Regions from separate parts of the Bacillus sp. GM2 genome, predicted to be linked through region 1. Evidence: predicted binding sites of a transcription regulator. Region 1 holds the regulator's gene; each other region holds the start of a gene.
The links. Region 1 encodes Rex, which represses fermentation and respiration genes when NADH is low (regulators of the CRP and FNR family bind a similar motif). Its sites were predicted from a motif close to TTGTGAAATATTTCACAA; they were not measured.
Positions count from the first base shown of each region.

Region 1 (5,970 bases):
GATGGGGCTTCCTTATCCGGGAGGACCTCACATTGACAAACTTGCGCAAAAAGGCGAGGCAAATGTGCCGCTACCGCGCGCATGGCTTGAAGAAGGCTCTTATCATTTCAGCTTCAGCGGATTGAAATCTGCAGTCATCAACACGCTTCACAACGCTTCACAAAAAGGTGAAACGATAGCTCCGGAAGATTTGTCAGCCAGCTTTCAGGAAAGCGTCATTGATGTCCTCGTCACAAAAACGGAACGCGCTGCGAAAGTTTATGGCGTCAAACAGGTGCTGCTTGCCGGAGGAGTTGCTGCAAACAAAGGGCTGAGAGCGGCGCTCGAAAAAACGTTCAGCAGCCATCCGGAGATTGAGCTTTTGATCCCGCCGCTTTCGCTGTGTACGGACAATGCCGCGATGATTGCCGCCGCAGGTACGGTTGCTTTTGAAAAAGGAATCAGAGGAAAATATGATATGAACGGTCAGCCTGGCTTAGATCTGACGTCTTATTAAAACCTCACGCTCTGTGAGGTTTTTTTGCCCGGGAATAGTTATTAACAGGTTATTAACATATATCCACAGTCTTGTGTATAATGTTAAAAACCTTAATTTACAGACCTTTTTTACCTGTTAATAATGTGTATAAATATTATGTTTTTTGTGGATATTGTGGGTAAATCGCTTTCTTTCTTTTAAATAAAGGATTTTAATTGTGGACAAAAAAACCGCTCCGGCTTGGAGCGGTTCATCCTTTATTCATTTGTAGAGAGTGTTTCCCATTCTGTTAACAGTTGTTCAAGCTCCTCATTCAGCCGTTCATTTTCAGAGTGGATTTCCTGGACCTTCTCATGGTCTTGGAAGACGACGGGGTCACACAGGAGCTCCTCATTTTTTTCGATCTGTTCTTCAATGTCCGTAATTCTTGTTTCGATTTCTTCAATCCTTCGCTGCCGCTGGCGTTCTTTTCTTTTCAGCTCTTTTTCTTCCTCATAGCTCTTTTTTGCGCCAGGTTTTTCGGAAGCGTTTTTCTGATGCTCTTCCGTCTGTTTTTCTAGTTCTTTCAGTTCAAGCTGCTGCGCTTTTTTTTCTGTGTAATAATCGTAGTCGCCTAAATATTCTTCTGCTTTGTCGCGGGAAAGCTCCAGTACTTTTGTCGCGATCCGGTTGATAAAATAGCGGTCATGGGACACAAATAATATCGTTCCCGGGTAATCGATCAAAGCGTTCTCCAAGACTTCCTTGCTGTCCAGGTCGAGATGGTTTGTCGGCTCATCAAGAATAAGGAAGTTCGCTTTTTGGAGCATCAGCTTGGCGAGGGCAAGCCTTGCTTTTTCGCCGCCGCTTAACGCGTGTACAGGTTTTAATACGTCTTCTCCCGAAAACAGGAAGTTGCCGAGGCAGGTCCGGATATCCTTTTCATTCATTTCCGGATAATCGTCCCAAAGCTCGTCAAGCACGCGTTTTGACGACGTCAATTCAGCCTGTTCCTGGTCATAGTAGCCGATTGAGACATGGGAGCCTGTCGCGATTGTTCCCGATACCGGCTGCAGCTTTTGAATCAATGCTTTTAAAAGGGTTGACTTGCCGATTCCGTTCGGTCCGACCAGTGCAACGCTTTCCCCGCGGGTGATGTGAAAGTTCAATGAACGGAGAAGCGGGGGCTGCTCCTGATAGCTTACTGTCAAGTCTTCCACCCGCAGTACATCGTTTCCGCTTTGCCTTGTAATTTCAAAGCGGAAAGACGCCGACTTTTCATCTCCGAGCGGTTTGTCCATGATCTCCATCCGTTCAAGCTGCTTTCGTCTGCTCTGCGCCCGTTTCGTCGTCGAAGCTCTAGCCAGATTCCGGTCGACGAACTCCTGCAGCTTGGCGATTTCGTCCTGCTGCTTTTCATAAAGCTTTGTTTCCTTTTCCAGCTGTTCGGCTTTTAATTGGAGATAAGAGCTGTAGTTCCCGGTATATTTTTTGCTTTGGGACCGGCTGATCTCGTAAACTTGGGTAACCACTTTGTCAAGAAAGTACCTGTCATGGGAAACGATTAAAATCGCTCCGCTGTAATTTTGCAAATATTGTTCAAGCCATGTCAGGGTATCGATATCCAAGTGGTTTGTCGGTTCGTCCAAAATGAGGAGGTCGGGTTTTGTCAAAAGCATTTTTCCGAGGGCAAGCCTTGTTTTTTGACCTCCGCTTAAGTCCTGGACGCGGACGGAGTCGTCAAATCCCGCAAAGCCGAGCCCGTGCATGACGGATCTGACCTCTGCCTCATATTGGTAGCCGCCTTTGTCCTTGAACTCCTGCTGAAGCCTGTCATACGTCTTCATCAATGATTCAAGCATGTCCGGTCCGGCCTGCGCCATCTTTTCCTCGATCGCGCGCATTTCTTTTTCCATTTTTTTCAGAAAATCAAATACCGACAGCAATTCCTCTTTGAGCGTCAGCTTGGAATCGAGGCCGGAGTGCTGGTCAAGGTAGCCCATCGTCAAATCTTTCGGCTTGATGATGTCCCCCTTTTCATATGAAAGTTTTCCTGCGATAATCTTTAGAAGAGTCGATTTTCCGGCGCCGTTGCGTCCGACGATCGCAATCCGGTCCCGAGATCTGACTTCGAGTTTTATATTCGTTAAAATCGTATCGGCTCCAAACGATTTTGAAAGTTGGTTCACTTGTAAAATCATCATGATCTTTCACCTCTTGTCTGCTATTTTAAGTGTAGCCTATCACTGCGCAGTCAGCAAACAATTAAGTGAAGTCTGGAAGATTTTAGCCAAAGAAAAAGACAGAATGAAAAAAATAGTGTATGATCGTTATAAGGAGAGTTCAGAACATGAATGAGTTTACACATTTTAATGAACAAGGCAGAGCCAAGATGGTTGATATAAGCGAAAAGGAAGCTTCAGTACGCACAGCTGCGGCTGTTTCAAGCGTGTCTATGAATCGAACAGTACATGAAAAAATCAAAAACCGGGAAATCGGAAAAGGCGATGTATTGTCGGTGGCGCAAGTGGCCGGAATCATGGCCGCAAAACAGACATCCGCCATCATCCCGATGTGCCATCCGATCGCTCTGAAAGGAGTCGACATCGCCTTTCGCTGGGAGGAGAAAGAACAGAAGAGCATCCTGCATATTCAATCTAAAGTGAAGACCAAAGGGAGCACAGGTGTGGAAATGGAAGCGTTAACTTCGGCCTCCGTATGTGCGCTGACCGTATATGACATGTGCAAAGCGGCGGATAAGGGAATGGTGATAGGACCGACCTTTCTTCTCGAAAAGACAGGCGGGAAAAACGGTGACTATAAAAGGGAAAAAGCTGATGTAGACATGGAGGATTAGTTTATGAACATGGATCATTCAAAAATTCCGCAAGCGACAGCGAAACGGTTGCCATTATATTATCGTTTTTTAAAAAACCTTCATGCATCCGGAAAACAGCGTGTATCTTCCGCTGAGCTGAGCGATGCCGTCAAAGTCGATTCTGCGACCATCCGCAGGGACTTCTCGTACTTCGGCGCGCTCGGAAAAAAAGGATACGGCTACAATGTCAATTATTTGCTGTCCTTTTTCAGAAAGACGCTTGATCAGGATGAAATGACGAACGTAACGCTCATTGGCGTGGGGAATTTGGGGACAGCCTTTCTCCATTACAATTTTATCAAAAATAATAATACAAAAATCGCCATGGCGTTTGACATCAATGAGGAAAAAATCGGAACCGAGGTCGGCGGTGTTCCCGTCTATGATCTGAATAGACTTGAAGAGCATATGACGGATGATATCCCCGTCGCCATTTTGACGGTACCGGCTCAAGCCGCACAGTCGATTACAGACAGGCTGGTGGAGCTTGGCATTAAAGGCATTCTTAATTTCACGCCGGCCCGCTTGAATGTGCCGGAACACATTCGCATTCATCATATAGATTTGGCGGTTGAACTTCAGTCGCTGGTGTATTTCATGAAACATTATTCAATGCAGGAAAAGTAAAACGGAAAACGAAAAATAAAGGAAAGGGGGCAGGCTTTATGCCAATCGGTCCTGGAAGCTTTATTTTAATTGTCGTGGTGGCGCTTCTGATATTCGGCCCGAAAAAACTTCCCGAGCTGGGAAGAGCAGCGGGAAACACGCTGAGGGAGTTTAAGAATGCGACAAAAGGTTTGGCTGACGACGATTCCGATAAAAAGAAAGAAGATCAGTAGGATAGGATGACATATTTATGAAGGAAAGAGAAATGTCGCTGATAGAACATATCACAGAACTACGCAGACGGCTTGTGATCACTTTTTTCTTTTTTGTTTTATTTGTTGTGGCAGGCTTTTTATTGGCAAAGCCGCTGATTATCTATCTGCAGCAGACGGATGAAGCGAAGCTGCTGACGCTCAACGCGTTCAAGCTGACCGATCCTTTATTTGTGTACGTGCAGTTCGCTTTCATCATCGGCGCCGTCTTGACTTCGCCGCTTGTTTTATACCAGCTGTGGGCTTTCATCAGCCCGGGGCTGTATGAAAAGGAACGAAAAGTGACGCTCAGCTATATTCCGATATCGATTATTCTTTTTTTAGGCGGCATTGCCTTTTCTTACTTTATTTTATTTCCGTTTGTCGTGGACTTTATGACGAGAGTCTCAGATGATCTGAATGTCAACCAGGTCATCGGAATACACGAATATTTTCAGTTTCTGCTTCAGTTGACGCTTCCTTTTGGCTTATTGTTTCAGATGCCTGTGGTCATCATGTTTATCACAAGGCTCGGCCTCGTGACGCCGATGTTTTTGGCGAAAATCAGAAAATACGCATATTTTGTGTTGTTCGTCATCGCGGCCCTCATTACACCGCCTGAGCTTTTGTCGCATTTAATGGTCTCAGTGCCATTGCTCATTCTTTATGAAATCAGTATCGTGATTTCAAGAATATCCTACAGGCAGGCGCAAAAAACAATGATTCAAGAGGAAAATCAAGCGTTTTTGAACGACCATACAAAATAAGAGCCATTCTTTTTCAGAATGGCTCTTTTCCTTCACAAAAAAGGCTATTGATCTTTTCGCTTCATCTTGCCGGCCAGGGCGAACATTTTAAAGGAAATGCTGATATTATAGGCTGCGAAAAGCATCAGCAGGATCGTGTAAAAAGACCACATGCTTCCGGGCGAGGTTGCCGCCAGATATGTAAACAGCACACCCGTTAATAAATAAATCGCTCCCCAGAATTTAGGGCTTCTCATCATAGAAATCCTCCAATAATCATTTGCATTTTCTCGGCGTGTTTCAAATATTCTTCAATAGGCTCCCGGAACGTCTGCAGTAAGACGACGAGCGTATTCATGGCGACATGGGCGAAAATAGGCACGATAATCCGGTTGGTTCTGACATATAAAAAGGCGAATGTGAATCCCATTGCTGTATAAATGAGCAGATGGCTGAAATCCAAATGGACGACCGAGAAGAGCACCGAACTGAACAAAGCGGCAATGAAAAAATTCGTTTTCTCATAGATTGCACCGAAAATGATCTTTCTGAAAATGATTTCTTCAAGAATCGGACCAAATACAGAAGAGACAAACACCATCAGCGGCAATGCGGTGATGATTTCCATGATCCGCTGCGTATTTTCCGATTCCGGGGTGACCCCGAACAAGTACATTTCGATCGAAGCGGCAATTGACTGCGAAAACAAAGCGAGAAAAACACCGGCTACCGCCCATCCGATTGATGCTCCAACCGATGCTTTCGGCCGGTTGCGAAGCGTCGTCTTCGGCACCGTCCGCAAAATCAGCAGCACGATAACGAGACAGAGGGTAAACGCGATGACAGACCAGACGCCTGTCAATGTAAGCTGGGCTTCAGCCTTTGGCTGTCCTTTGCCCACTCCCAAAAAGTAAAGAAGAGGCAAGCCGACGGCGGCCGACAATTGCATGAGAACGTATGCCAATATAATAAACCAGTATTGTTTTCTCAAGCTTTATGTACTCCTTTTCTAAAAATCTAATTCAGACTATG
Region 1 covers NZ_JBRKSZ010000008.1:307,045-313,014, reverse strand. The annotation lists gene tsaD (tRNA (adenosine(37)-N6)-threonylcarbamoyltransferase complex transferase subunit TsaD) at 1-496, shown strand, start outside; gene ACVC9U_RS16345 (ABC-F family ATP-binding cassette domain-containing protein) at 736-2,661, opposite strand; gene moaC (cyclic pyranopterin monophosphate synthase MoaC) at 2,808-3,314, shown strand; gene ACVC9U_RS16335 (redox-sensing transcriptional repressor Rex) at 3,318-3,962, shown strand; gene ACVC9U_RS16330 (twin-arginine translocase TatA/TatE family subunit) at 4,001-4,174, shown strand; gene tatC (twin-arginine translocase subunit TatC) at 4,192-4,959, shown strand; gene ACVC9U_RS16320 (YdiK family protein) at 5,004-5,195, opposite strand; gene ACVC9U_RS16315 (CPBP family intramembrane glutamic endopeptidase) at 5,195-5,929, opposite strand.

Region 2 (5,970 bases), on a different contig from region 1:
GTAATAGAAGACTTCGGCCTTGCAACAGGCTGGTGTTTTTTCTCCGGACTGTTTGTCAGCGTTTCATAATCATAGTTCCAAGGTTCATAGTAGTCATCGATCGTCGGCTGGTACGGGTTGTAGAATAAATTCATGAGCCGCGTTGTTTTGGCGCCTGATTTGAGCTGAAGTTTGCCTTTTTTCAGCTCCCAGCCGCCTCTGTATTTATCCTGGTCCTCCCATTGTTTAGGGTAGCCGATGCCCGGTTTTGTTTCGACGTTGTTGAAGTACATATATTCTGCACCGGAACGGTTTGTCCATGTGTTTTTGCATGTGACGCTGCATGTATGGCAGCCGATGCATTTATCAAGGTTCATTACCATTCCGATTTGAGCTTTAATCTTCAAGCCAATCGACCTCCTTCAATTTTCTGATCACGACATTGAGGTCGCGCTGATTTCCTGTCGGCCCGTAGTAGTTGAATCCGTAGCTGAGCTGGCCGTAGCCTCCGATCATCTGCGTCGGCTTGACATGGATGCGTGTCGGACTGTTATGGGTTCCACCGCGGTTATTCGTCAGCTTTGTTCCCGGTACATTGATATGCCGGTCTTGGGCATGGTGCATAAAGGCCATTCCTTTTGGAATCCGGTGTGATGTCACGGCCCGTGCGACGACGACTCCGTTTCGGTTGAAGCATTCGATCCAGTCGTTGTCCTGAATGTCGGTTTCTTCCGCATCGTCTTTATTCATCCAGACTGTCGGCCCGCCTCTGAAAAGGGTAAGCATCGGCAGGGAATCAAAATACATGCTGTGAACCGACCATTTATTATGCGGCGTTAAATAGTTTAAAACGATTTCTTTTCCTTCCTGATCCGGACGCTTGTTCAAGAAAGGGCGGTGGATCAGGATCGGCTTGAATGTCGCCATGTTCTCGCCGAATTCCGTCATCATTTCATGATCAAGGTAAAAAGACTGTCTGCCGGTCAGCGTTCTCCACGGAATCAGTTTTTCAACGTTCGTTGTAAACGGCGAATAGCGCCGTCCGCCTTTTTCAGAACCGCTGAAAGCAGGGGAGGTGATCACCGTTTTCGGCTGAGCCGAAATTTGCTCAAATGTAAAGCATTCCTCTTCCCGTTCTTCAGCTAAGTCTTTCAACTCAAGATTCGTTATTTTTTCAAGCGATTCCCACGCTTTAACGGCTACTTTCCCGTTTGAAGTGGAAGAGAGGGTCAATACCGCTTCCGCAGCCTGTCTTGCATCACTGATGTCAGGACAGCCTTTGGCGATCGTGTCGTCTTTTACGACGCCGAGCGTTTTTTTGAGGGAATCATATTCCGCTTCAACAGACCAGTTCATTCCTTTCGTACCAAACGGCTGTTTGACAACATTCGGCCCGAGCGATGTCATCTTATTGAAAATCTGCTTGTAATCCCGTTCCACAACGTGAATTTGCGGCATTGTTTTGCCGGGAACGGCAGGGCAGTCGCCTTTGCTCCAATCTTTGATTTTCCCGAGCGGCTGCGCCATTTCCTGTGGAGTGTCATGGAGAAGAGGAGTCGCAACAGCCTCTTTTACAGGTTCCATGTCCATTTCTTCAGCCAGATCGGAAACCGCTTTTGCCAATGCTTTGAAAATATCCCAATCAGACTTTGCTTCCCACGGCGCGCTGATTGCCGGGTTAAACGGGTGGATGAACGGATGCATATCCGTGCTGCTGAGATCGTGCTTTTCGTACCAGGTGGCCGCAGGGAGCACGATGTCTGAATAAAGGGCTGTTCCCGCCATCCGGAAATCGAGATTGACCAGTAAGTCGAGCTTGCCTTCAGGCGCTTTGTCACGCCATGTGATTTCTTCGGGACGGATGCTGTCCTGATCATCGTTCATCAGTCCGTTCGTCGTGCCGAGCAAGTGCTTCAGAAAATATTCATGACCTTTGCCGGAGCTCGAGATTAAGTTGGCTCTCCAGACAAATAGATTTCTCGGGAAGTTCTTTTCATTGTCAGGATCTTCAATCGAAAACTTGAGCTTTTTCTCCTCAAGCTGTCTGGCGATATAGCTTCCGACTTGCTGAGCGTTCTCAGCGCCTGCTTTTTCTGCTTCTTTATACAGATCGATACCGTTTTTCTCAAACGTCGGATACGATGGAAGCCAGCCGAGTCTTGCCGCCAGCACATTGTAATCGGCATGGTGCTTGTAGCGCGATGTTTTTGCGATAGGGGAAGCAAGCCCGCTGATTTCCTGATCTTCATAGCGCCACTGGTCGGTAGCGAAGTAGAAAAATGATGTTCCGTTTTGCAGTTTGGCAGGGCCTCCCCAGTCTTTCGCCGTCGCGATCGTCTGCCATCCTTCGGCCGGCCGGAGTTTTTCCTGGCCGACATAGTGGGCCCAGCCGCCTCCGTTAACCCCTTGAGCTCCGACGAGAAGCACAAGGTTCAGCACAGCTCTGTAAATGGTGTCTGAATTGAACCAATGGTTAATCCCGGCGCCGACAATGATCATTGAGCGGCCCTCTGTGTCAATCGCATTTTGCGCGAATTCCCTTGCGATCTTGATCACCATTTCACTTTTAATGCCAGTAATCGGCTCTTGCCAAGCCGGTGTAAACGGTTCAGGATCATCAAATGATGCCGGCGTCTGCCCGTCAATTCCGCGGTTGACGCCATAGTTGGCGAGCGTCAGGTCGAAAACGGTAGAAACAAAAACTTCCTCGCCGTCCAGAATCATTTTTTTGATCGGAAGCGGTCTTTCAAGCACTTTATTGCCGTCATGTGAGAAGTAAGGAATGTTGACCGTGCCGATCATATCTTCGTGTCCAAGCATGGAAAGCCGAGGTGTGATCGGTTTTTCTGAATCCTCATCAACCATGCGCAGATTCCATTTTCCTTGGCCGTCCCAGCGAGAGCCCATCGTGCCCTGCGGAATCGCAAATCCATCTGTGTCTTCGTCCCAAACGGCAGGCTTCCACTCATCATGCTCTGTCGCACGCCCGATATCTTTAGCATGGAGGAAGCGGCCTGCTGTGAACGTTCCGTTTTCCTCTTTCAAAGTCACCAAAAACGGGAAATCGGTATATTGTTTTGCATAATCAATAAAACGCTCCGTCTTCTGGTTGACATAAAAGTCTTGCAGAATGACGTGGCCCATCGCCATGGCCAGTGCGCCGTCCGTTCCTTGTCTGATGCTCAGCCAATCATCGGAAAACTTTGAGGACTCGGCAAAGTCCGGACTGATCGAAATCACTTTTGCCCCTTTATAGCGGGCTTCGGCTAAAAAGTGAGCGTCAGGCGTTCTGGTAAGCGGCACATTAGAACCCCATGTCATGATGTAGCCCGAATTGTACCAGTCGCTGCTTTCCGGAACGTCGGTTTGATCTCCCCAAATTTGCGGTGAAGCAGGAGGGAGGTCGGCATACCAGTCATAGAAGCTCAGCATCGGCCCGCCGATCAGGGACATAAAGCGTGACCCTGCTGCGTGGCTGAGCATCGACATGGCTGGAATCGGCGAGAAGCCGACATTTCGGTCAGGACCGTATTTGGCAATGGTGTACAGAAGGGAAGCCGAAATCAGCTTCAGGACTTCGCTCCATTCGGCGCGGACAAATCCGCCTTTTCCGCGCGCCTGTTTATAGGCCTTTGCTTTTTCAGGGTTTTCGATAATTGATTTCCATGCTTCCAGCGGATTTTTGCTGCTGTTTAGCGCCTCGCGCCACATCTGGATCAGCACACCGCGTACATACGGATATTTCACGCGGAGCGGGCTGTATATATACCAGGAAAAGCTCGCTCCCCTCGGACAGCCGCGCGGTTCAAAGTCCGGCATATCAGGGCCAGTCGAAGGGTAATCGAGTCGCTGCCCTTCCCATGTGACGATTCCGTTTTTGACGTAGATATTCCAGCTGCAGGAGCCTGTACAGTTCACCCCGTGGGTAGAGCGAACCACTTTATCATGCTGCCATCTATTTCTGTATACATCTTCCCAATTCCGGTCTTCATAAGTGGTTTGGCTGTGTTGATTGGAATGGCGTTCAATAGGAGAGAAATAATTTAATCTCCTGAAAATGGGACTCTGTTTCTTTTTTTTCATTGCTGGTTCACTCCTTCTGAGTCAGTGATGCTACCCTCACTATATATGGAGGAGGCGCTGGACCTTGTTAAATTTGTCACATGTTTTCGGGTTTTCACAAATTTGTCACATTTTCAGGAGGGGGAGAGGGAGGACAAAAAAACAGCCTGCATGGAAGCGGGCTGTCGAATGGGTCAATCGCTCGTGTTCAAAATTCTCTTTTCCCCGGTAATCTCTTGAATCGGGGCGATGTTCTGGGTGAATTCCAAAGTTCCGATATAGCGGCCGTTTTCATCGCGTACGGCAAAATAGCGGATGAACACGTATTTGTCTTTAAATTTGATCCAAAAGTCTTCAACGTCTTTTTTGCCTGATTTAAAGTCGTCAAGAAGTTTGTTGACGATATGGACGCTTGCCGGCGGATGGCAGTTTTGGACGGTCCGGCCGATTACGGCTTTTGTCCTTGCGAAAATCCGTTCCTTTCCGTGTGAAAAATAGCGGACCACATCGTTTTCATCGATGAAGGTGATATCGACCGGAAGATGGTTCATCATGTGCTCAAGCTGGGCCACGGACAGAATACCAGTAGGGAGCCTGACATATCCGTCAGCCGCCTCTTCTGTTGTTTTGAGCTGATGGCGTTCAGGCTTCCACACCGTTTCCGGAGCAGTCAGGCAATATCCGATCTCGTCGCTTTCAGCCGCGATTTTCAGCCATTCGTCTTCTGTCAGCGTTCTGAGCGCCATCGGCAAGAGGATATTTTCTTCTTTATAAATCATTTCCGTGCCTTCTTGAATGATAAACGTTAGCTCGCGGATGACTTCATCTTTTTTGTCCGGCGTATACTCTTCCAACAAACGCTTCACTTCTTTGATGCTCTTGCGGATAAAATCATCGACAGCCCACATCACTTGGCTGGGCCCAGTAATTCCATACTTTTCTAAATAGGGGAAGAGAAGATTTTCTTTTCTGCTGTAATGTTTGTCGACGTCAGCTAGCAAATTTAAGTCTGCGAGCAGTTTGAGAATGTTGTCGCGATGATCTTCTTTTTCAAAGCGTTCCAAATGAAGCTGCATTTTAAAGTTCAAAAGGAGGTCGATTTCTTTATTTTCTTTCATAAATGTATGAACGGGATGGCCAGGCTGCTTGTCGGCGTCCGCGCGGTGAATGTCTTCAATCGATCCTTTAAACACAGCGGCGTGAACGGAGCAGAGCTCTTGGATCTCTTCAGGTGTAATGCCTTCTTCCTTCATCAACGCCTGTTCCAGCTGGGCGATTTCTTCGGCATTGACTGAGCCGAATGCCTTTTCGAACCGTTTTTTGACGTCGGCAAGCGGCTTTCCTTTATGAAGGTCGATGATGATCTCCTTCAGAAGCTGCTTTTTTTCCTCAGGCAGACCTTGCTGCGTTTCCCGATTGTTAATGATTTCGCTCATTGTTTTTCTCCTTTCCAAACGGGGTCAAATCCGTGTGCTTTCAATATGTCTAAGACATGGTTCCATTCGATTTGCATCATTCGCGCGCCTTTTGGAATCGTCATGATGCGCCCGGCTGTTTCCAGCATGCCGGGCTTTGTAATATTTTGAAACCCGGCATCCTTCATCACGGCTTTTAGTTCAGGATGCAATGTGCAAAGTTTGTAAACGGAATCGTCCAAATCAATTTTTTTATGCAAGGGATCACATCCTTTGATAGTGATGATCATTCTCATCTATACCGTAATACAAGGAAGCTGAAAAAAATGTGACGTACATCACATTTTTTTAGCGCAAAGCCTTCGGAATATAAATGCAGCTCGGATCGCTTTCTAGGTAATCGCCTGTCAGAGCATAAGCACGCGAGCGCGAACCGCCGCACACATGACGGAATTCACAGACGCCGCATTTCCCTTTAAATCCGTCCGGATTTCGAAGATCCTTAAAGATCGGT
Region 2 covers NZ_JBRKSZ010000007.1:1,600,082-1,606,051, reverse strand. The annotation lists gene narH (nitrate reductase subunit beta) at 1-386, opposite strand, end outside; gene ACVC9U_RS09080 (nitrate reductase subunit alpha) at 376-4,062, opposite strand; gene ACVC9U_RS09075 (DUF438 domain-containing protein) at 4,236-5,477, opposite strand; gene ACVC9U_RS09070 (DUF1858 domain-containing protein) at 5,474-5,716, opposite strand; gene ACVC9U_RS09065 (TIGR04053 family radical SAM/SPASM domain-containing protein) at 5,805-5,970, opposite strand, start outside.
Region 2: ACVC9U_RS09080 (nitrate reductase subunit alpha) is a predicted target of Rex. The motif match lies at 4,127-4,144, and genes of this name have one in related genera.

Region 3 (5,970 bases), 730 kb from region 1:
CGTGTTTTTCAAAATAGATTTTTGGAGGCACTTTAAACCACTGCATATTGACATTCCTTTTCGCCACTTTTTTCGTGTTGATTAAATGAACGGCCCCTACGTTTGACGAGACGGAGTTCCCGCCATATGTGCCGCAGCCGAGCGTTAAAGAAGGCATATAGGCGTTGTAAATGTCGCCGATCGCTCCTTGTGACGACGGTGCATTGACAATGATCCGGCCGGCCTTCATCCTTAAGCCGAATTCTTTAACGGCTTCTTGATCGTTCGTATGAATCACCGCCGAGTGGCCGGTTCCCCCGAACGCCAGCATCTCTTCGGCGCGTTTTAATCCTTCTTCAAGCCCGCTGACTTTGTAGCACGCTAAAACAGGGCTCAGTTTTTCTCTGGACAGCGGGTCATCCGGACCTACACCTTCTAATTCGGCGATGAGGATTTTTGTATCTTGCGGCACTTTGATACCGGCCATTTCAGCAATTTTGAATGCTGGCATGCCGACGATATCAGCGTTTACCGCGCAAGTATTTTCATTGATGACCAATTTTTCGACATTTGATTTTTCGGTTTTATTTAAGAAATAGCAGTTGTTTCTTGTCATTTCGGCTTTGACGTCTGAGTAGATGCCTTTGTCTATGATGACGGCCTGCTCTGATGCGCAAATCATGCCGTTGTCAAATGTTTTGGATAAGATCAGATCATTGACGGCTTGCTTCAGGTTGGCAGACTTCTCGATGTAGCACGGAACGTTTCCAGGTCCGACGCCAAGGGCCGGTTTTCCGGAGCTGTAAGCGGATTTCACCATGCCTGCGCCTCCTGTTGCGAGGATCAGGGAAACGTTCGGGTGGGTCATTAGGGCTTGCGTTGCATCCAGAGAAGGCGTCTCGATCCATTGGATGCAGTTGTCGGGTGCTCCTGCTTTGACGGCTGCGTCCCGAAGGATTCTCGCCGCTTCGCGGCTGCATTTTTGGGCGGATGGATGGAAAGCAAACACGATTGGATTTCTTGTTTTAATTGATATCAGGGACTTGAACATGGTGGTGGAAGTAGGGTTGGTCACCGGCGTCACGCCGGCGATGACACCGACAGGCTCCGCGATTTCAATGACTCCGTCGTGTTCGTTTTCATTGATGATGCCCACTGTTTTATCGTATTTGATATGATGGTAGACATACTCTGTGGCAAACATGTTTTTAATGATTTTATCTTCATAAACGCCGCGCTTCGTTTCTTCGACGGCAAGTTTGGCGAGAGGCATGTGCTGATCAAGGCCGGCAAGCGCCATCTGTTTGACGATCTCATCAATCTGCTCCTGATCAAAGCTGCGGAATTCTTCCAATGCCTTTAGGCCTTTTTCGACTAGCTGATCAATCATGTTTGAGGCATTTTGCTTTTGTTTCATGTTCTTTTCTTCGATTGCCATTGTAAACCCTCCAGTGAATGAATAGGAATTTGATTACAACAGGATGTCCAGGGATGAATGAAGTCGGTAAAGTTTGTGAAACATTTCACAAGTTAGGTTAAAAATTTTTATCCCTGAAGCGGATATCTGGTTTATTTTGGCATCAATCCTCCTTTTCTGTTGTTGAATTTATCATAGCACGAATTTGAAATATAAGTTTGTGAAATGTTGAACAAAGTATGAAAATCCATTTGAGTGAAATAAGAATGCACCCCGAGATCCGGGGTGCAGTTTTTAATACCAGTCCGTATGAAACACGCCTTCCATATCCGTCCGCTCATACGTGTGAGCGCCGAAATAATCGCGCTGGGCCTGCAGGAGGTTTGCGTTTGAGCGGCCTGTGCGGTAGCCGTCGTAATAGGAAAGGGCAGTGCTTAGGCACGGGAATGAGATGCCTGAGCTGATGCCTTCGCAGACGACCTTCCGCAAGCCGGACTGGTATTCTTTTAGTTTTTCAGCGAAGTCAGGTGCGACCAGCAGGTTGGACAGGTCCGGCTGTTTGTCGAACGCCTCGCTGATGAGATTTAAAAATTGTGCGCGGATGATGCAGCCGCCGCGGAAGATGAGGGCGATGTCCTTTAACGGCAGGTTCCATCCGTTCAGGTCAGATGTCATTTTGTATTGAGCGAAGCCTTGTGCATAGGCGCAGATTTTGCCCATATATAATGCCTGTCTGACGCGGTCGATCCACACGTTTTGATCCAGGCGCCGTTCTTCTGTTGCAGGTCCGGCCAATACTTTTTCCGCAGCTGTCCGTTCGTCTTTTAATGATGACAGGTAACGGGCAAACAGGGATTCCGTGATAATCGATGATGGAATGCCGTTGTCGACGGCCTGCAGGCTCGTCCATTTGCCCGTGCCTTTTTGGCCGGTTTTGTCGAGGATGACGTCGATGAGTGGAGCGCCCGTCTTCTCATCCTTTTTCCGCAGGATCTCCGCCGTGATTTCGATTAAATAGCTGTTCAGCTCTCCTTGATTCCACGTGTCGAAAATGTCAGCGATTTCATCTATCGGCAAAAGAAGCTTTTCTCTTAAAAACGTATATGCTTCGGCGATGAGCTGCATGTCTGCGTATTCGATGCCGTTGTGCACCATTTTGACAAAATGACCCGCGCCTTTCGGACCGATGTAGACACAGCATGGATCTCCATCCACTTGGGCGGCGATTTTTGTGAGAATCGGAGCGGCTTTTTCGTAGACGTCCCGGTCTCCGCCTGGCATAATGGATGGGCCTTTTAAAGCGCCGATTTCGCCGCCGGAAATGCCGATTCCCAAGTAGCCGATTCCTTTCACTTTCAAACTGTCATATCGTCGTTCTGTATCTTCATAGTGGGAGTTGCCGCCGTCCATGATGACGTCCCCTTCTTCAAGCAGAGGGACGAGCGAGTCGATGACAGAATCGACCGGTTTGCCTGCTGTGACCATAAGAAAGATTTTTCGCGGCTTTTCTAAAGACTGTACGAAATCTTCAAGCTCATAGTATGGCTTGACTGTTTGGCCTCCCGTTTTTTGGACGAGTTGATCGGTTAAATCCCTTGTGTAGTTATAGACGGCGACTTGTTCGCCTTTGCTTGCCATGTTCAGGGCGATATTGCTCCCCATGACCCCCAAACCTATGACACCGATTGTATTGCACATGTAGTACCTGCTCCTTCACTAAAACTTTTTTATACAAATAGACTTAACAATAAAGTAAATCCTAATCCGGCCACCGCGATAATTGTTTCAAGCAGTGTCCAGGTGGCGAATGTTTCTTTCATGCTCAGGCCGAAATACTCTTTGAACATCCAGAAGCCCGCGTCGTTGACATGGGAAGCGATTACACTTCCTGCCCCTGTTGCAAGCACAACCAGTGCAAGATTGACATCGCTTTGTCCGAGCATCGGAAGAACGAGTCCGGTCGTGCTTAATGCAGCAACTGTCGCGGAACCTAAAGAGATTCGCAGAATCGCGGCGATGACCCAGGCGAGCAAGATCGGCGACATGGCCGTTCCTTTGAATAATTCAGCTACATAGTCGCCTACTCCGCCGTTGATCAAGACTTGTTTGAATGCGCCGCCGCCCCCGATGATCAAGAGCATCATTCCGATTTGAGTAATGGCGGTTGAACAGGAATCCATCACTTGTTTGATCGGGATCTTTCTGGCGATACCCATCGTATAAATCGCGAACAACAGGGAGATGACCATCGAAGTCGAGGCATTCCCGATTAAACGAATCGCTGCCAGGAAGCTGTTGTCTGCAAGTCCCATTGTTTCTTGAATGAGAGTAATAATAGTCGAAATCGACATGATAATGACTGGAAGCATAGCTGTGAAGACGCTGATGCCAAAGGCTGGCGTCTCTTCAAGCTTGAACGTTTTCTGTTCACCGAGTGAAGCGATGCTGCCCATTTTCTCAAATGATTGCGGTACGATTTTTTTCGCCAGTTTCGTAAATAAAGGTCCGGCCAAAAGAACGGTTGGAATTGCAACAATGATACCGTAGAGCAGCACTTCCCCGATATTGGCGCCGAGTTCTCCCGCGATAGCCGTCGGTCCCGGATGCGGAGGCAGGAAGCCGTGTGTGACGGATAAGGCCGCCGTCATCGGAATTCCGAGGTATAAAATAGAAATCTTCAATTCTCTTGAAATTGCGAATACAATTGGAATCAATAAAACCAATCCGACTTCGAAGAATAAAGCAACCCCGATGATAAAGGAGGCGATGACGACCGCCCATTGGATGTTTTTCTCCCCGAATTTGTTGACGAGGGTCATCGCAATGCGCTGAGCGCCCCCTGAATCCGCGATCAGCTTGCCCAGCATGGCGCCGAGCCCGAAGATCAATGCGATATGGCCGAGCGTTCCGCCAAGGCCTTGTTCAATCGTTTTGACGATGTCGTCAAACGGCATTCCAAGTGCCAATGCAACACCGAACGATACGATAATCAAGGAAACAAACGTATTCAGTTTTAACCCCATAATCAAAAGCAATAATGCGACAATCCCGATTGCTACGATTAATAATGGCATGATAACGCCTCCAATTCTTCCCCTATTTTTTGCTGGTTAAGCTTCTTTGATAATTTGCAATTTGTGTATACTCGTTTTCCAGTGCTCGAGATAAGTTGATAAAGATCGGCATTAATTTTCTGTATTCTTTGGCCGATTCTTCTTTCGGCGCGTGTCTGTGCGTGCTTCCGACCATGTCGGAGACGACATCGAACGAATCGATTTTTCCCGTCGCGTACAGTCCCAAAATGCAGGCTCCGAGACAAGAGCTTTCATAGCTTTCCGGCACGACGACTTCCGATTCGAAAATATCGGCCATCATTTGCCTCCACACATCAGACCTTGCGAAGCCTCCGGTCGCCTGAATTCGGGCAACTGGACCGTCCATGCATTCTGTCAACGCCAGGAAGACGGTGTACAGATTGTAAATAACCCCTTCCAATGCCGCGCGGATCATGTGTTCTTTTTTATGGGACATGGTGAGGCCGAAGAATGAACCGCGCACATCCGGATTCCAGAGCGGCGCCCGTTCGCCAGCGAGGTATGGATGGAACAGCAGTCCGTCGGCACCCGGTCTGACGCGTTCGGCAATTTTGGTCAAGACATCATATGGATCAATGCCGAGGCGTTTTGCGGTTTCGATTTCTGATGAAGCAAATTCATCTCTGATCCAGCGAAGGACGATCCCGCCGTTGTTGACTGGCCCGCCGATGACCCAATGGTTTTCAGTTAAGGCATAGCAAAAGATTCTGCCTTTTTCATCGGTTTGCGGCTCATCGATAATCGTGCGAATCGCGCCGCTTGTCCCGATGGTGACGGCGATTTCGCCTTTTTTAATCGCGTTGACGCCGAGGTTGGACAGCACGCCGTCGCTTGCGCCGATGACAAACGGCGTTTGCGGATCGATTCCCATCATCGCCGCCAGTTCCGGATTGCAATTATGGAAAATTGCTGTTGTCGGAACGAGCTTTGATAAGTGGTCGGGCGTGATGCCGGCAATCGCAAGTGCTTCTTCGTCCCAGGCCAAGGTTTTGAGATTCATCATTCCCATCGCCGAAGCTAATGAGTGATCAACGACATATTGATCAAATAGTTTTTTGAAAATATATTCTTTGATTCCGATATATTTTTTCGCTTTGGCAGCGGTTTCAGGATGTTCGTTCACAATCCACGTGATTTTGCTTAGCGGCGTCATCGGGTGAATCGGCGTTCCCGTCCGTTTGTAGATATTGTGCCCGTTCATTTCTTCTTTGATTTTATGAGCCCAGCCTTCGCTTCTGTTATCTGCCCAAGTGATGCAGGAGGTGAGCGGCTTGTCGTTTTCGTCCATCGCAATCACGCTGTGCATCGCACTGCTGAATGAAATGAATGACGGCTGTTTGTCGGGATGCTGCTGCATGATTTTCGCCGTTGACTGGATGACGGCCTGAAAGATCTCATCCGGGTTTTGTTCAGCGGTCGAGATGTCCGGCGTGTGAAGCGGGTAGCCGATGCTTTCCTTTTGGATCACGTCCCCTTTTT
Region 3 covers NZ_JBRKSZ010000008.1:1,032,308-1,038,277, forward strand. The annotation lists gene adhE (bifunctional acetaldehyde-CoA/alcohol dehydrogenase) at 1-1,417, opposite strand, end outside; gene gnd (decarboxylating NADP(+)-dependent phosphogluconate dehydrogenase) at 1,691-3,094, opposite strand; gene ACVC9U_RS19985 (GntP family permease) at 3,124-4,470, opposite strand; gene gntK (gluconokinase) at 4,493-5,970, opposite strand, start outside.
Region 3: adhE (bifunctional acetaldehyde-CoA/alcohol dehydrogenase) is a predicted target of Rex. The motif match lies at 1,491-1,508, and genes of this name have one in related genera.